2 regions of the Mesorhizobium sp. BR-1-1-10 genome follow, and region 2 is predicted to be linked to the other one. Evidence: riboswitches for the same ligand, from Rfam matches in the RefSeq annotation. Region 2 holds a riboswitch; the other holds the start of a gene.
What was found. A riboswitch is a leader RNA that binds a small molecule or an ion and turns the genes downstream of it on or off. The one in region 2 is predicted to bind S-adenosylmethionine.

Region 1 (8,120 bases), on a different contig from region 2:
CAAGAATGTCGACTATTACACCACCTTCGACAATTTCGGCGTCGGCGTGATCCAGGCAAATTCCCTGGTCAAGGGCCTCAAGGAGCGTTTCCCGAACACCAAGCCGTGGAACGTCGAACTGTTCGGCGGCTCGCCCGACGACAACAACGCCTTCTTCTTCTACAATGGCGCGATCTCCGTCCTGCAGCCGCTGATCGACGACGGCTCGATCAAGATCAAGTCCGGCCAGACCGGCATGGACAAGGTCGGCACGCTGCGCTGGCTCGCCGCTACCGCCCAGGCGCGCATGGACAACCTTCTGTCGGCCAACTACTCGGACGGCAGCCGCGTCGATGGCGTTCTGTCGCCCTATGACGGCCTGTCGCGCGGCATCACCGCCTCGCTGCGCGCTGTCGGTTACGGCACCGACGCACAGCCCTGGCCGATCGTGACCGGTCAGGACGCCGAGACCGCCTCGGTCAAGCTGATCATCTCGGGCGAGCAGTACTCGACCGTGTTCAAGGACACCCGCGAACTGGCCAAGGCCACGGTGCAGCTGGTCGACAAGGTGCTCTCCGGCGGCAAGCCGGAAGGCCTCGACGAAAAGACCTACAACAACGACGTCAAGGTGGTTCCCTCGATCCTGCTGACGCCGCATGAGGTCGACAAGTCGAACTACCAGGCCCTGGTCGTCGACTCAGGCTACATCAAGGCCGAAGACCTGAAGTAATCCCGGTTACAAAGGCAGGGGTCCTGCGCGACGCAGGGCCCCTTTTCGTTCACAAGCGGCCCCGGTATTGTCTCTGCCGGCCTAGAGCCATTCCCGGAAATTGCGCAGCGGTTTTCCGTCAGGAATCGCCTAAAAAAGAAAGTCTAGGAGGAGCTTGCCTGATGACCTCGACGATTTTGGAGATGCGCGACATCACCAAGACGTTCCCCGGCGTGAAGGCGCTGTCGAACGTCAACCTCCACGTCGAGGAAGGCGAAATCCATGCCGTGGTCGGCGAGAACGGCGCCGGAAAATCGACACTGATGAAGGTGCTTTCGGGCGTCTATCCCTCCGGCACCTATGATGGCCAGATCATCTTTCAGGGCCAAGAATGCCAGTTCAAAGGCATTCATGACAGCGAACACAAGGGCATCGTCATCATCCACCAGGAGCTTGCGCTGGTGCCGATGCTGTCGATCGCCGAGAACATTTTCCTCGGCAACGAGCAAGCCAGATACGGCGTCATCGACTGGGACGCCAACGAGGCGCGCACGGCCGAGCTTTTGAAGAAAGTCGGGCTCAAGGAAGACCCCAAGACGCTGATCACCCATATCGGCGTCGGCAAGCAGCAGCTGGTCGAGATCGCCAAGGCGCTCAGCAAGGAAGTGAAGCTGCTGATCCTCGACGAGCCGACAGCATCGCTCAGCGAGAAGGACAGCCAGGCGCTGCTCGATCTATTGCTCGAGTTCAAGCGGCAGGGCATGACCTCGATCCTGATCTCCCACAAGCTCAACGAGGTGAACCGCGTCGCCGACAAGGTGACGGTGATCCGCGACGGGCGCACGATCGAGACATTGCCGAGGAAGGACATCAGCGAGGACCGCATCATCACCTCGATGGTCGGCCGATCCCTCGACGATCGCTACCCGCCGCGCGAACCTAGCATCGGCGACGTCATTTTCGAGGTCAAGGACTGGTCCGTCTACCACCCGATCCATGCCGAACGGCAAGTGATCAAGAGCATCGACCTCAAGGTGCGGAAGGGCGAAGTTGTCGGCATTGCGGGACTGATGGGCGCCGGCCGCACCGAATTCGCCATGAGCCTGTTCGGCCGCTCCTATGGCCGGCGCATCAGCGGCGAGGTGCTGCTCAACGGCAAGCCCGTGGACCTTTCCACAGTGGGCAAGGCCGTGCAGAACGGCATCGCCTATGTCACCGAGGACCGCAAGACCTATGGACTGAACCTCATCGACCATATCAAGCACAATGTGACGCTGGCCAACCTCGGCGGCGTTTCCAGTGGCGGCGTGATCGACGATATGCGCGAAATGAGCGTCGCCAACGACTATCGCAAGAAGACCAATATCCGCGCCTCCAGCGTCTATCAGCTGACCGGCAATCTCTCTGGCGGCAACCAGCAGAAGGTGGTGCTGTCGAAATGGCTGTTCGCCGACCCGGAAGTCCTGATCCTCGATGAGCCGACGCGCGGCATCGACGTCGGCGCCAAGTACGAAATCTATACAATCATCGCTCGCCTTGCCGCCGAGGGCAAAGCGATCATCGTCATCTCGTCTGAAATGCCGGAATTGCTCGGCATCACCGACAGAATCTATGTCATGAACGAAGGGCGCATCGTCGGCGAAATGGCGGCAAGCGACGCCAGCCAGGAAAAAATCATGCGCGCCATTGTTCGCGGAGAAGGAAAAGCATCATGAGCACAGACAGCGCTCCCGCACCCCAAAGCGGCACCGCCGAGGACGTCAAGCAGGGTCCTCGCGTCGCCGTCTCGGCGCTGACGACGAATCTGCGCGAATACGGCCTGATCATCGCGCTGATCGTCATCATGCTGTTCTTCCAGTACACGACGTCGGGAACGCTGTTCAAACCGGTCAACCTCAGCAACCTGGTGCAGCAGAACTCGTTCATCATCGTGATGGCGCTCGGCATGCTGCTGGTCATCGTCGCCGGCTATATCGATCTCAGCGTAGGATCGGTCGCCGGCTTCATCGGCGCGCTTGCCGCCATGATGATGGTCATCTGGCCGCTCGGCATATTCAGCAATCCGCTCGTTGTCTCGATCGTCTGCCTCATCGTCGGCGGGTTGATCGGTGGCGCGCAAGGGTACTGGATCGCCTATCACCGCATACCAAGCTTCATCGTGACGCTCGCCGGCATGCTGATCTTCCGCGGCATCTGCCAGGCGCTGCTTGGCGGCGGCTCCTCGGTCGGCCCGCTTCCCGACAGTTTCAAGGCGCTGAGTTCCGGTTTCATCCCCGATGTCATCGGCCCGCTGACCCTGATCCCGCCGACGGTGAACGCGGCCGGCAAGACCGTTTTGGGCAGTGGCCTGACGCTTCACATGACGACAGTCGTGCTGGGCCTGATCGCGGTGCTCGCCTACGCCTATTTCGGCTTCAGGACGCGACGCAAGCGCGAACTCCACGGTTATGAGGCCGAGCCTTTCACCCTGTTCGTCATCAAGACCCTGGTCGGCAGCGCGCTGGCGCTCTTCCTGGTCTTCCAGTTCGCGACCTATCGGGGCCTGCCGATCGTGCTCCTGGTGATGGGCGTGCTGATCTCGCTGTTCGTCTTCGTCACCAAGCGCATGACCATCGGCCGCCGCATCTACGCCATGGGAGGCAACGCCAAGGCTGCGCAACTGTCGGGCATCAACACCGAAAGGCTGACGCTCTGGGTGTTCGTCAATATGGGCGTTCTGTCGGCGCTCGGCGGGCTGATCATCGCCGCACGTCTCGGCCAGGCCGTGCCGGCCGCGGGCCTCGGCAGCGAGCTCGACGTCATCGCGGCCGTCTTCATCGGCGGCGCCTCGGCGATGGGCGGCGTCGGCCAGGTCATCGGCGCGGTGGTCGGCGGCTTCATCATGGGCGTGATGAACAACGGCATGTCGATCATGGGCGTCAATGTCGACTGGCAGCAGGTGGTCAAGGGCCTGGTGCTGCTCGGGGCCGTGATCTTCGACGTCTACAACAAGAACAAGGCTTGAGGGCTGGGGCGAGGACTAGGAGGCATACCGGTTCTAGATCGCGAAGCTGCCGGCAGCCCGTCGGCACCAAGAAGTCCGGGGAAGGACCAGGCTCGCGAACGCAATCCGGACGAAGCGTTTCAACCGTGGCGCGTTTCCGCGCCGCGCCGGTCAGGATTTGCCCATTGGCAGCCGGATACAGATAAATGAGAGAGGACTGATCATGCTGATCTCGCAGATTCTCGACGACGCCGAGACGATCCGTGTCGTTGCCCGCAGCGGCGGGAAGACCCGGATCATCAACGGGGCGCGCAGCGTCTATTCGCTGGCGATGGAGGCTGCCCGCACCGGCGTCGGCCTGGCCGCCCTGATCGAACGCAAGGGGCTTGGCGAGACGATCGATCTCGACGCCGCCTACAAAAGGGGGCGCCTGCTGTCGCCGATCAATCACCCCGACCCGGCGCATCTGCACCTGACCGGCACCGGGCTGACGCATCTGGGGTCGGCGGCGACGCGCGATTCCATGCACAAGAAGCTCAGCACCGACGGCGAGGAGCAACTTACCGATTCCATGAAGATGTTCCGCATGGGACTGGAAGGCGGCAAGCCCGCGAAAGGCCAGGTCGGCGTGCAGCCGGAATGGTTCTACAAGGGCAACGGCACCATGGCAGTCGCGCCTGGCGCGGCGCTCATGTCACCGGCCTTTGCCAAGGATGCTGGCGAGGAACCAGAGGTCGCCGGGATCTATGTCATCGGCGATGACGGGGCGCCATTCCGCGTCGGCTTCACCTTGTCGAACGAATTCTCGGACCATGTGACCGAGCGCGTCAACTATCTCTTCCTCGCCCATTCCAAGCTGCGCAATGCCTCCTTCGGCCCGGAGATCCTGATCGGAGACCTGCCTTCGGACATCCGCGGCACGTCGCGCATCCTGCGCGACGGCAAGGCATTGTGGGAGAAACCCTTCCTGTCGGGTGAAACGAACATGTCCCACACCATCGCCAATCTCGAACACCACCACTTCAAATATTCGGCCTTCCGCCAGCCTGGCGACGTGCATGTGCATATGTTCGGCACCGCGACGCTATCCTTCGCCGACGGCATCAAGACGGAGGCCGGCGACGTGTTCGAGATCGAGGCCGGGGACTTCGGACTGCCGCTGCGCAACCCGCTCGAGATCGAGAAGCCGGTGAAGGTGTCGGTGAAGGCGCTTTGAAGCCATGAGCGCGTGATTCCCCTCTCGTGGGGAATGGCTGGCAAGCCAGAGCGGGGCGCTGTCCCGCCGATCTGGCAATAGGTTTCAGTCACGTCCCTGCCGGGCATCTCTCCCACAAGAGCGAGGTCGGCAGCTTCAACCTTAGCGCACGGCGCGGAAATGCTTTGACAGCTTCAGGCCCTGCGCCTGGTAGTTCGAGCCGAGATCGGTGCCGTAGAGCGCCTGCGGTCGCTTCAGCATATGCTCGTAGACCAGCCGGCCGACGATCTGGCCGTGGTCGAGGATGAACGGCACTTCGTGGCTGCGCACTTCGAGCACCGCCCGGCTGCCGGTGCCGCCGGCCGCCGAATGGCCGAAACCCGGATCGAAAAAGCCGGCATAATGGACACGAAACTCGCCGACCAGCCGATCGAACGGCGTCATCTCGGCGGCGTAGAGCGGCGGCACATGCACCGCCTCCTGGCTGACGAGGATGTAGAACTCGTCGGGATCGAGCACCAGTTCGCCGGCGCGGCTCTTGTGGATCGGCTCCCAGAAGTCGAGGACATCCTGCGCGGCGCGCTTGTCGACATCGACGAGGCCGGTGTGGTGCTTGCCGCGATAGCCGACCAACCCATCCTTGTCGCCATTGAGGTCGATCGACAGCGCGATGCCGCCGCCGGAAATGTTCGGCGGCTCCGTGGCGACCAGCATCTCGGCACGATGCAGCTCATGCAACTCGGCTTCCGAAAGCAGCGCGTTGCCGGTGCGAAAGCGGATTTGAGACAGGCGCGAACCCGTGCGCGCGATGATCGGAAAGGTGCGCGGGCTGACCTCGAGATAGAGCGGACCGTTGTAGCCGGCGGCGATCTTATCGAACTCATGGCCCCGATCGGTCATGACGCGGGTGAAGATGTCGAGCCGCCCGGTCGAGCTCTTCGGATTGGCCGAGGCCGAAATGTCAGCCGGCAGGGCCAGACTTTCGAGCAGCGGCACAATATAGACGCAGCCGGTTTCGAGGACCGCGCCTTCGGTCAGACTGATCTCGTGCAGTTGCAGCCGATCGAGCTTTTCCGACACCTTGTGGTTGGGACCGGGCAGGAACGAGGCGCGAACCCGCCAGGCCTTTTCGCCCAATCTGAGATCAAGGCTCGCCGGCTGGATCTGGTCGGCATCAAGCGCGCGCGGCGACTTCAGCGCGCCGGACCGGAACAGCGCCGATATGTCCTGATCGGGAAGAATGCCTGTCTGCCGCAAAGTCTGGCTCCGCCCCAAGACTGGTCTCTTTCGTTTGCAGGTTCTTGTTTGTTGCAGGTTCTTGCCGCAAAACCGCGGGGCACTTCTGCGGAACCTGCCTTGGTACAAACGTCTTAATGAAGCCGGCAATTGACGCAAGCGTGGCGCGGGTCTAAAGGGTCGTTATCCCGTGGTGATTTGGCCGGTCGGCTTGCAGCCACGTTAAACAAGTCGCTAAAGGACCGTCGGGCCGCAAGGCCGTATGGACCGGTTGCGACTTTCGCGGCCGGTTTTTTTGTGTCTGGAACAAAGCGATGAGCACCAAGAAGCGCAACTGGAAACCTCAGACGGCACTCGTGCATGGCGGAACCCTGCGTTCCGGCTTCGGCGAAACCTCCGAGGCGATGTACCTGACCCAGGGCTATGTCTATCAGACGGCGCAGGCCGCCGAGGCCCGCTTCAAGGGCGAAGAGCCTGGTTTCATCTATTCGCGCTACGCCAACCCGACCGTCGACATGTTCGAAAAGCGCATGTGCGCGCTTGAAGGCGCCGAAGACGCGCGCGCCACGGCGTCGGGCATGGCGGCGGTGACGGCTGCCCTTCTGTGCAGCGTCAAGGCCGGCGACCACATCGTGGCCGCGCGCGCGCTGTTCGGCTCCTGCCGCTGGGTGGTCGAGACGCTGGCGCCGCGCTATGGCATCGAGGCGACCTTGGTCGACGGCACCGAGATCGCCAATTGGGAAAAGGCGGTCAGGCCGAACACCAAGCTGTTCTTCCTGGAAAGCCCGACCAACCCGACGCTCGAGGTCGTCGACATCGCTGCCGTCGCCTCGCTTGCCAATTCGATCGGCGCGCGGCTGGTCGTCGACAATGTCTTTGCCACGCCGCTGCAACAGAAGCCGTTGCAGCTTGGTGCGCACATCGTCGTCTACTCGGCCACGAAGCACATTGACGGCCAGGGCCGCTGCCTGGGCGGCGTCATCCTGTCGGACAAGAAGTGGATTGACGAGAACCTGCACGACTATTTCCGCCACACCGGTCCCAGCCTGTCGCCGTTCAACGCCTGGACGCTGCTGAAGGGCCTGGAAACCTTGCCGCTGCGCGTGCGCCAGCAGACCGAGAGCGCCGGCAGGATCGCCGACTTCCTGGCCGGGCAGCCGCAGATCGCCCGCGTCATCTATCCCGGCCGTGCCGACCACCCGCAGGCCGATATCGTCAAGAAGCAGATGTCGGGTGGCTCGACGCTGATCTGCCTCGACGTCAAGGGCGGCAAGCCGGCGGCCTTCGCCCTGCAGAACGCCCTCGACATCGTGCTGATCTCGAACAATCTCGGCGACGCCAAGAGCCTGATCACCCATCCGGCGACGACCACCCACAAGAACCTCAGCGATGAGGCCCGCGCCGAACTCGGCATCGGGCCAGGTACGCTCAGGCTGTCGGTCGGCCTGGAGGATACGGACGATCTGCTGGAAGATATCGCCCAAGCCTTGAAGGCCGCCAAATAGGTTTCGTCCAGGAAGCGTCGTCAGCAGCGATCAGGCGCTCGACGGCGTCTCCTCCAGTTCCGCCGTCTTGGTCCGGATGGTCATGGCGTTGCCGCGCCAGTCGACGGCGCCGCCGAGCCAGCCGCGCGCCCAGATGGCCGGGAGCATGACGTCCCGCGCGACCGTCGCCGCGATCATGCCCGTCGAGACGTGCCAACCCTTGGCCAGGGCCAGAGCGCATTCCGGAAGATAGAACGCAGCCAGCACGGCAATCGCGGTCGCCCAGAGACTAATGCCGGCGCTCGCCGCGGCAATCAGCGCAAGAACCAGCGGGACCGCCGCACCAGTCAGGATCTCGGGCGCGAAGAACAGCGGGAAAGTGACGCGGCGCAGGCGCGCCCAGCGGGCCTGGCGCGACCAGATCTCGCCAAACGTGCGCTGGCCGAGCGGCTGCTCGAAGGGGGCGGCAACGAGGTTGACACGCAGGCCGAGGCCGTTCACCAGCTTGGTTGCGGCGGCGTCCTCGGCGATCTC
Region 2 (8,120 bases):
GTCGCCTTCTCCACTGTCGCGCCAAGCTCTTCGCACAAATTGACGAAGTCTCGGATCGTGCAGAAGTGGATGTTGGGCGTGTCGTACCAGGAATAGGGCAGGTCGCTGGTCACAGGCATGCGGCCCTTGACGAACAGCGACAGGCGCACCCGCCAGTGACCGAAATTGGGGAAAGACACGATTGCCCGGTTGCCGATCCTGAGCAGCTCGTCGAGCACCAGCTTCGGGTTGCGGGTGGCCTGCAGGGTCTGCGACAGGACAACGAAGTCAAAGCCCTTGTCGGGATAGAATTCGAGATCGGTGTCGGCGTCGCCCTGGATGACACTGAGACCGCGCGCCACGCATTCGTTGACGCCACGCTGCGACAGCTCGAGTCCGCGACCATCGACCTGCTTGGTGTCCTGCAGCAATTCGAGCAATGAGCCGTCGCCCGAGCCGACGTCGAGCACACGCGATTGCGGCGGGATGAGGTTGGCGACGACCTCGAGGTCGACGCGTTGGCTGCCGTTGACGCTCATGGCTTCGCCTCGTGGACGGCGCATGGCCTTGGTCCGAAACGTCTGCAACTTTTCGGGGTCATGCGCTGAGCCCCCTGGCGCGCGCGGCCGAGCCGATGAAGCCGTTGATGGCGGCAAACAGTTCCGGCTCGTCGAGCAGGAAGGCGTCGTGGCCGCGATCGGTCTCGATCTCGACGAAGGATACCGAGGCGCCGGCGGCGTTGAGTGCGTGGACGATGGAGCGGCTCTCTTCTGTCGGGAACAGCCAGTCCGATGTGAAGGACACCAAGCAAAAACGGGTTTTCGTGCCGGCGAAGGCGTCGGCCAGCCGGCCGCCATGGTCGGCGGCGAGGTCGAAATAATCCATCGACCGCGTCATGTAGAGATAGGAGTTGGCATCGAAGCGGTCGACGAAGGTCATGCCCTGGTGGCGCAGATAGCTCTCGATCTGGAAGTCGGCGTCGAAGCCGAAGGTCAGCGCTTCGCGGTCCTGCAAATTGCGGCCGAATTTTCGGTGCAGGGCGGCTTCCGACAGATAGGTGATGTGGGCGGCCATGCGCGCCACCGCCAGCCCTTTCTCCGGACGCTTGCCGTGCTCGAAATATTTGCCGCCATGCCAGTCCGGATCGGCCATCACAGCCTGCCGCCCGACTTCGTGGAAGGCGATGTTCTGTGACGAATGGCGCGCCCCGGTGGCGATCGGCAGCGCCGAGAACACGCGCTCGGGATAGCTCGACGCCCATTCCAGAACCTGCATGCCGCCCATCGAGCCGCCGAGCACGCAGAACAGTTTCTCGATGCCGAAATGGTCGATCAGCATCTGCTGCGCGCGCACCATGTCGCGGATGGTGATGACCGGCAGGTCGAGGCCATAGGGTTTACCCGTGGCCGGGTTGGTAGAGGCCGGACCGGTGGAACCCAGGCAGCCGCCGATGACATTGGAGCAGATGACGAAGAAACGGCTGGTATCGATGATCTTGCCCGGTCCGATCAGCACTTCCCACCAACCGGGCTTGCCGGTTACCGGATTTGTGCTGGCGACATGCTGGTCGCCGGTCAGCGCATGGCAGACGAGGATGGCATTGGAGCGGGCATCGTTCAGCGTGCCATAGGTCTGGTAGGCGATCTGGAACGGCGACAGCAACGTACCCGCATCGAGCTTGAGCGGCTTGTCGGGCCCGAACCGCAACACCGGGCTCGACGGTTGGTCGGCCTCGTTGTTGGTCTTTCCTGCACGCAGAGCGGCCATCACGTCTCTCTTGCTGCACCGTGCGCTCGTGGAAATCGCTGCCGATCTCCGCCGCCGATGCGTCCGTCCGGCCGGTCGCGGACAACAAAAAACCGGCATTGCCTTCGCAAAGCCGGTTACGTCACGCAAACGGCCCTTTAGCGAATTGTTTAACGTGGCTGCAAGCCGACCGGCCAAATCACCACGGAACTGTCATCGTCTTTCTAGAACCCGCCTGCCTCGCCGTCAATGGCGGCGGCTGGCACCGCTGCCACCTCTCGACATTGCGTGCCATGGCTTGTATCTCCGCAGCGGCCTCCGGATGGAGGGGTTTTCGACGGATTTTGCAAGATATGAACCAGACACCGGATCAGGCACGTCCAACTCCGCGCGCGGGCATCATGGATATAGAGGCCTATGTGCCCGGCAAAAGCTCGGCGGCCGCCGGTGTGGCCAAGGTCTACAAGCTGTCGTCGAACGAGAATCCGCTTGGGCCTTCGCCGAAGGCGATCGAGGCCGCGCGCGAGGTCGCCGGCAAACTCGACATCTATCCCGACGGCAGCGCCAGGCGGTTGCGCGAGGCTATCGCCGAGGTGCATGGCCTCAACGCGCAAAACATCATCTGCTCCAACGGGTCGGACGAGATCCTCGGCCTGTTGGCGCAGACCTATCTCGCGCCGGGTGACGAGGCTATGTTCACCGAACACGCCTTCATGGTCTACAAGATCTACATCCAGTCGGCAGGCGCCACCCCGGTCGTGGTCAAGGAGACCGACGAGCGCGCCGACATCGATGCGATGCTGGCGGCCGTCACGCCGCGCACGAAAATCGTGTTCCTGGCCAATCCCAACAACCCGACCGGCACCTATGTCCCTTTCCAGGAGGTGCGCCGCCTTCATGCCGGACTGCCGGGAAATGTGCTGCTGGTGCTCGACGCGGCCTACGCCGAATATGTCCGCCGCAACGATTACGAAGCCGGCATCGAGCTGGCCGGCAGCGCCGAGAACGTGGTGATGACCCGCACCTTCTCCAAGATCGGGCTCGGCGGCGCGCGCATCGGCTGGATGTATGGTCCCCTGCATATCGTCGACGCCATCAATCGTGTACGCGGCCCCTTCAACGTCAATGCGACAGCGATCGAGGCCGGCATCGCCGCGATCCGCGACCGTGCCCATGTCGAGCGTAGCGTGGCGCATAACGAGACCTGGCTCACCTGGCTGAGCGGCGAAATGACCGGGCTCGGGCTGCGCGTGACGCCGAGCGTTGGCAATTTCCTGCTCATTCATTTTCCCGACGATCAGAAGCATTCCGCGGCGGCGGCTGACGATTATCTGAGCGCGCGCGGCTATATTCTGCGGCGCGTTTCAGGTTACGGCTTTCCCAACGCGCTTCGCATGACCGTCGGCACTGAAGAGGCCAATCGCGGCGTTGTCGCCGCGCTCACGACATTCCTGAAAAGCTAGAACGTCTAAAGAGCTGGAACACCATGGCATCACCGATGTTCGAAAAGATCGCGCTGGTCGGTATCGGCCTGATCGGCTCGTCTCTGGCCCGCGTCATCCGACGCGAGGGCTTGGCTCGCCATGTCGCCATCTCGACGCGCAGTGCGGCAACGCTCAAGCGAGCCGAGGAACTGGGCCTTGGCGATTCCTACACCATCGATGCCGGGGACGCGGTGCGTGATGCCGATCTGGTCGTTGTCTCGGTGCCGGTCGGCTCATCCGGCGCTGTAGCGGAGGAAATCGCGCCGGCGCTGAAAAAGGGGGCGATCCTCACCGATGTCGGCTCGACCAAGGCCTCGGTCATCGCGCAGATGCAGCCGCATGTGCCTGAAGGCGTCCATTTCATTCCTGGCCATCCGCTGGCGGGCACCGAAAAATCCGGCCCGGATGCCGGGTTTGCCGACCTGTTCGACAACCGCTGGTGCATCTTCACGCCGGTGCCGGGCACCGATCCGGAAGCGCTGGAACGGCTGTCGGAATTCTGGCGCCGCTGCGGCGCCAACATCGACACGATGGACCCGCAGCATCACGACATGACGCTGGCCATCGTCTCGCATCTGCCGCACATCATCGCCTACAACATCGTCGGCACCGCCGACGATCTGGAATCGGTGACCAAGACGGAAGTGATCAAATATTCCGCCTCCGGTTTTCGCGATTTCACGCGTCTGGCTGCCTCCGATCCGACCATGTGGCGGGACGTGTGCCTGCACAACAAGGATGCCATCCTGGAAATGTTGGCGCGGTTCTCGGAAGACCTGGCGTTCCTGCAGCGCGCCATCCGCTGGGGCGACGGCGACAAGCTCTTCGACCTGTTCACCCGCACCCGCGCCGTGCGCCGCTCGATCATCGAGGCGGGCCAGGATATCGACGCGCCCGATTTTGGCCGCCAGGCGGTCGAGCATCCGGCAAAGAGCTAGGTGATTTCAACCGGCCAGGCGGTTGCCATCATGGCGAGCGTCTCCGCCCGATCCGGCGCGCCCAGCCGGCCGCCGAAGCGCAGGCACTTGAGCGCGGCGGCCGCGCTGGCAAAGCGCAGTGCGTGCTCGACCGCCATGGCTTCCGCCAGCCCGACGGCAAAGGCGCCATGAAAGACATCGCCGGCGGCCAGCGTGTCGACCGCCTTGACCCTCGGTGCCTCGACATGGCGGGATGATCCGGCGCTTCGGTCGAACCACCAGGTACCCGCCGCGCCGCCGGTGACCGCGACGAACGCATCGGTGCGGGACGCCAAATCGGTGCAGGCGGTCTCCAGATCCAGCGCGTGGCCGCATATGATGCGGACCGCCGGCTCCGAGGCGACGATGTGCGAGGCGAGCGGCAATAATCGCTCCAGTACCGCCAGGGGCGCGGTATCGGCATCGAGTATGGCTGGGCGGCCGGCGGCGCGCGCCGCCTTAAGGGCAAGCGCCGCGGCGCCCGGCCAGCGCACGTCGGCCAGTACGGCGTCGAATGCCGTTATGTCGGTGAACGGCAAAACCTCGGGATCGGCCTGCGCGCGCGCGTCGTAGAAAGGCACGATGATCCGCTCGCCATGCGCATCGACCAGGATCGAGGCCAGTGCCGAGCGGGCGCCGCTGACGCGGCGTACATGGCTGCAATCGACGCCCTCGGCCTCTATCCCGGCAATCAGCAGATCGCCGACCGGATCGTCGCCGGCGCTAGCCCATAGCGACACCTCGGCACCCAGGCGATGCGCGGCGCAGGCCGCGCTCGTCGCCATGCCCGAGGCGATCTGGATGCCGTCCGAGGCGATGAATTTTCCCTGATGCGTGGGCAGTGATTCGACACGAAGAATGGTGTCAAGCGTCAGTGCGCCGACGCTCAGCAGCTTTGCCGGCCCCGCCATCCGTTAGTTGACCGGCTTGATCTTGCCCAGCGGAATGAAGCCGAGGGAAGCCTTGCCCTTGACCACTTTCAGCGGCATGGACGGTTCGCTGCCAAGCAGCGCCAGGGCGCCAAAACCCTGCTCGATCGCATTCTTCTGCTCGGGTATGGCGCCGGCAAGAATAGATGCCACCGCCTTGGGATCCTTGATCCTGATCATCAGGTCGGCGTCGACGAGACCCTCGGCATCGACTGACAGCGGCCCGGAAACGGTGACGCGCGCCGTGCCGGACGACAGATCGAGGTTGCGGATTTCGATCCGCTGGCCGCGCAGGCTTTTCACCTGCGTGCCGATCAGCGCCACGCCGTTCTTCAGTGTCACGTCGCCGCTGGCATCGAGCGCCGGCAACACCCGCCCGCCGATCGCGTCGGCATCGATCTCGAGATCGCCAAAGCTGCCGACATAATCGAGATCGCCGTTGTTGGGCTGCAATTGGCCTGACGCCTTGCCGGCACTGAACAGTTCCACCGGATCGGTGTCGTCGGCCGGGTCGGTCTGGCCCGACAGGCCCTCGGCCTGCAGCGCTACACGCCGGGGCAGCGGGTACCACAATTTGACGTTGGCCTGCAGATTGTCCCAGTCGATCCAGAGCGGCATCATGCCGGGGACGGAGGTCCGGAGTGGACCGCGTAGATTGGCAACAGGCGACAAGGGCTGGACGATCTGGGCGACGGCGTTGAAGGAGCCGGCCGAGGCAGCAATGCTCTTGGCGTCGTCCTCGTAGGCGAGGTTGTCGCAAGAGACGGCAAAGCTCAGTGGATAGCCACCGACCTGGAGGTTGGCGCAACCGGCCTCGATGCCGCTCTTGTTGAGCGTGGCAACCGCCTTGTCGGCCTCGGACCGGACCCTGTTGGCCAGATAGAACCAGCCGGCGCTGTAAATGGCGAACAGCACGAGGATGAACGCGGCAAGCCACCACAGACGGCGACGGTTACCCGGTTGGCGTTCGTCACTTGACGTCATGCTTTGGCTCTCATTAACGCATGGATGGTGTGGACGGATTCTCAGGTTCCGAACACTAGGTAGACAGAGACGGATGGAAAAAACACCGGTTACCGGTGCGGTGCTGCCATTCTTTTTGCAATCAGGCGCGGTGATATGGGCGATTTTTGGGTGTTCGGCTACGGTTCGCTGATCTGGCGGCCGGGTTTCGCTCATGTCGAGACACGACGCGCCCGCCTGCATGGCTATCGCCGCTCGCTCTGCGTCTATTCCTTCGTGCATCGCGGCACGCGCCAGCGGCCCGGACTGGTGCTTGGCCTCGACCATGGCGGCTCCTGCGTCGGCCTTGCGTACCGCGTCCCTGGCGAATTGCGCGACGAGGTCATTGCCTATCTGCGCGAGCGCGAACTCGTCACCAGCGTCTATCTCGAGCGGACGCTCAAGGTTCGCCTCGACGGCGGTGGCACGGTGGAAGCCGTGGCCTACGTCGTCGACCGCAAGCATGAGCAATATGCGGGCGCGCTGGACGCGGCGGAGGCGGCGGCCGTGGTGCGCGGCGCGGTCGGCCGATCCGGTGACAACGAGGATTATGTGCTGAGCACGCTGAAGCATCTGGAAGCGCTCGAGATTCGCGACCACTGGCTGGAGGATGTGGCGCACCGGATAGCGACTTTGTGAAGCGCTGGCTCCGCGGAAAAGGGTGGCCAGGCCTTTGACCTCGATGCGGCAAGACCTAGGTTAGGCTCCGAACCCAGCCAGCGGGCGGCATCCGCCCGGTCCCAATCACCACGGAGATCCGTCTTGCAGAAACGCCGTCTCGGTCGCACCGACCTTTCCATCGCGCCGCTGGTTCTGGGTGGCAATGTCTTCGGCTGGACCGCCGACGAGAAGACTTCTTTCGATCTGCTCGATCGCTTTGTCGGAGCCGGCCTCAATGCCATCGACACGGCCGACGCCTATTCGCGCTGGGTTCCCGGCAACAAGGGCGGTGAATCGGAAACCATCATCGGCAAATGGATGAAGGATCGTGGCAATCGCGACAAGGTCGTGGTGGTCACCAAGGTCGGCTCAGACATGGGGCAGGGCCACAAGGACCTGTCGGCCGCCTATATCGAAAAGGCTGTCGATGCATCGCTGAAGCGGCTGCAGACCGAATTCATCGACCTTTACCTGTCGCACTGGCCGGATCCGACCACGCCCTATGAGGAAACCCTCGGCGCCTATGAGAAACTGCTCGCCAAGGGCAAGATCCGCTATGCCGGCTGTTCCAACCTCGACGCCGGCCAGTTGCGCGCGGCACTTGACGTGGCAAGCCTGCGCGGCCTGCCGCGCTACGAGGTGCTGCAGCCGGAATACAATCTCTATGACCGCTCCTCCTTCGATGGCCCGCTGCGCGATCTCTGCGTGGCGGAGGATATCGGCGTCATCACCTATTTCAGCCTGGCCAAGGGCTTTCTCAGCGGCAAGTACCGCAGCGAGGCCGATCTCGGCCAAAGCGAGCGCGGCGGCGGGGTGAAAGACTACCTCAATGCGCGTGGCATGCGCATCCTGGCGGCGCTGGACGCGGTGTCGGCCAGGCATTCGGCCAAACAGGCGGAAGTGGCGCTTGCTTGGGTTATCGCGCGGCCCGGCGTCACCGCGCCGATCGCCAGTGCGACCAAGCCTGAGCAGATGGACAGCCTGATCCGCGCGGCGTCGCTGAAGCTGTCCGCGGACGATATGGCCGAACTCGACAAGGCCAGCGCCTGAGGCTGCGACGCTGGTGCTGACCACGGTGCTGGCGGTGTACGGCTGACGGCCCGTGGTCAGGAGGCTTCAGGCCTTCGCGCCGAGCTCCCGAAGCCGTTTCACCGCCGTTGGCGGCAGGGCCGGCGGGTTGGATGCGCGAGATGCCTCGAGGAGAAGCTGGTCGCAGGCAGCTTCGGTCTCACCGATCAGCCGCGCCATGAACTCGTCCTTGCCCAGGCCAGGCGGTATAGGCGGCAGGAAGCGCGCCTTGACGGTGCCGGGGTAGCGCAGGAACTTGCGGCGCGGCCAATAGAGGCCAGCGACATGGGCGACCG

Region 1: another riboswitch for S-adenosylmethionine. It lies ahead of LB555_RS15405 (O-succinylhomoserine sulfhydrylase); the one in region 2 lies ahead of metX (homoserine O-acetyltransferase MetX).

What each region holds. Positions count from the first base shown of each region.
Region 1 covers NZ_JAIUIL010000006.1:283,331-291,450, forward strand. Annotated here, with positions in the region: gene chvE (multiple monosaccharide ABC transporter substrate-binding protein) at 1-709, shown strand, start outside; gene mmsA (multiple monosaccharide ABC transporter ATP-binding protein) at 871-2,403, shown strand; gene mmsB (multiple monosaccharide ABC transporter permease) at 2,400-3,692, shown strand; gene araD1 (AraD1 family protein) at 3,895-4,887, shown strand; gene LB555_RS15400 (2'-deoxycytidine 5'-triphosphate deaminase) at 5,029-6,123, opposite strand; SAM riboswitch at 6,283-6,360, shown strand; gene LB555_RS15405 (O-succinylhomoserine sulfhydrylase) at 6,417-7,607, shown strand; gene LB555_RS15410 (ceramide glucosyltransferase) at 7,638-8,120, opposite strand, start outside.
Region 2 covers NZ_JAIUIL010000013.1:80,063-88,182, forward strand. Annotated here, with positions in the region: gene metW (methionine biosynthesis protein MetW) at 1-518, opposite strand, end outside; gene metX (homoserine O-acetyltransferase MetX) at 577-1,746, opposite strand; SAM riboswitch at 1,864-1,941, opposite strand; gene hisC (histidinol-phosphate transaminase) at 2,079-3,188, shown strand; gene LB555_RS24915 (prephenate/arogenate dehydrogenase family protein) at 3,212-4,147, shown strand; gene LB555_RS24920 (sugar kinase) at 4,144-5,076, opposite strand; gene LB555_RS24925 (DUF2125 domain-containing protein) at 5,080-6,078, opposite strand; gene LB555_RS24930 (gamma-glutamylcyclotransferase) at 6,214-6,735, shown strand; gene LB555_RS24935 (aldo/keto reductase) at 6,859-7,806, shown strand; gene LB555_RS24940 (lysophospholipid acyltransferase family protein) at 7,873-8,120, opposite strand, start outside.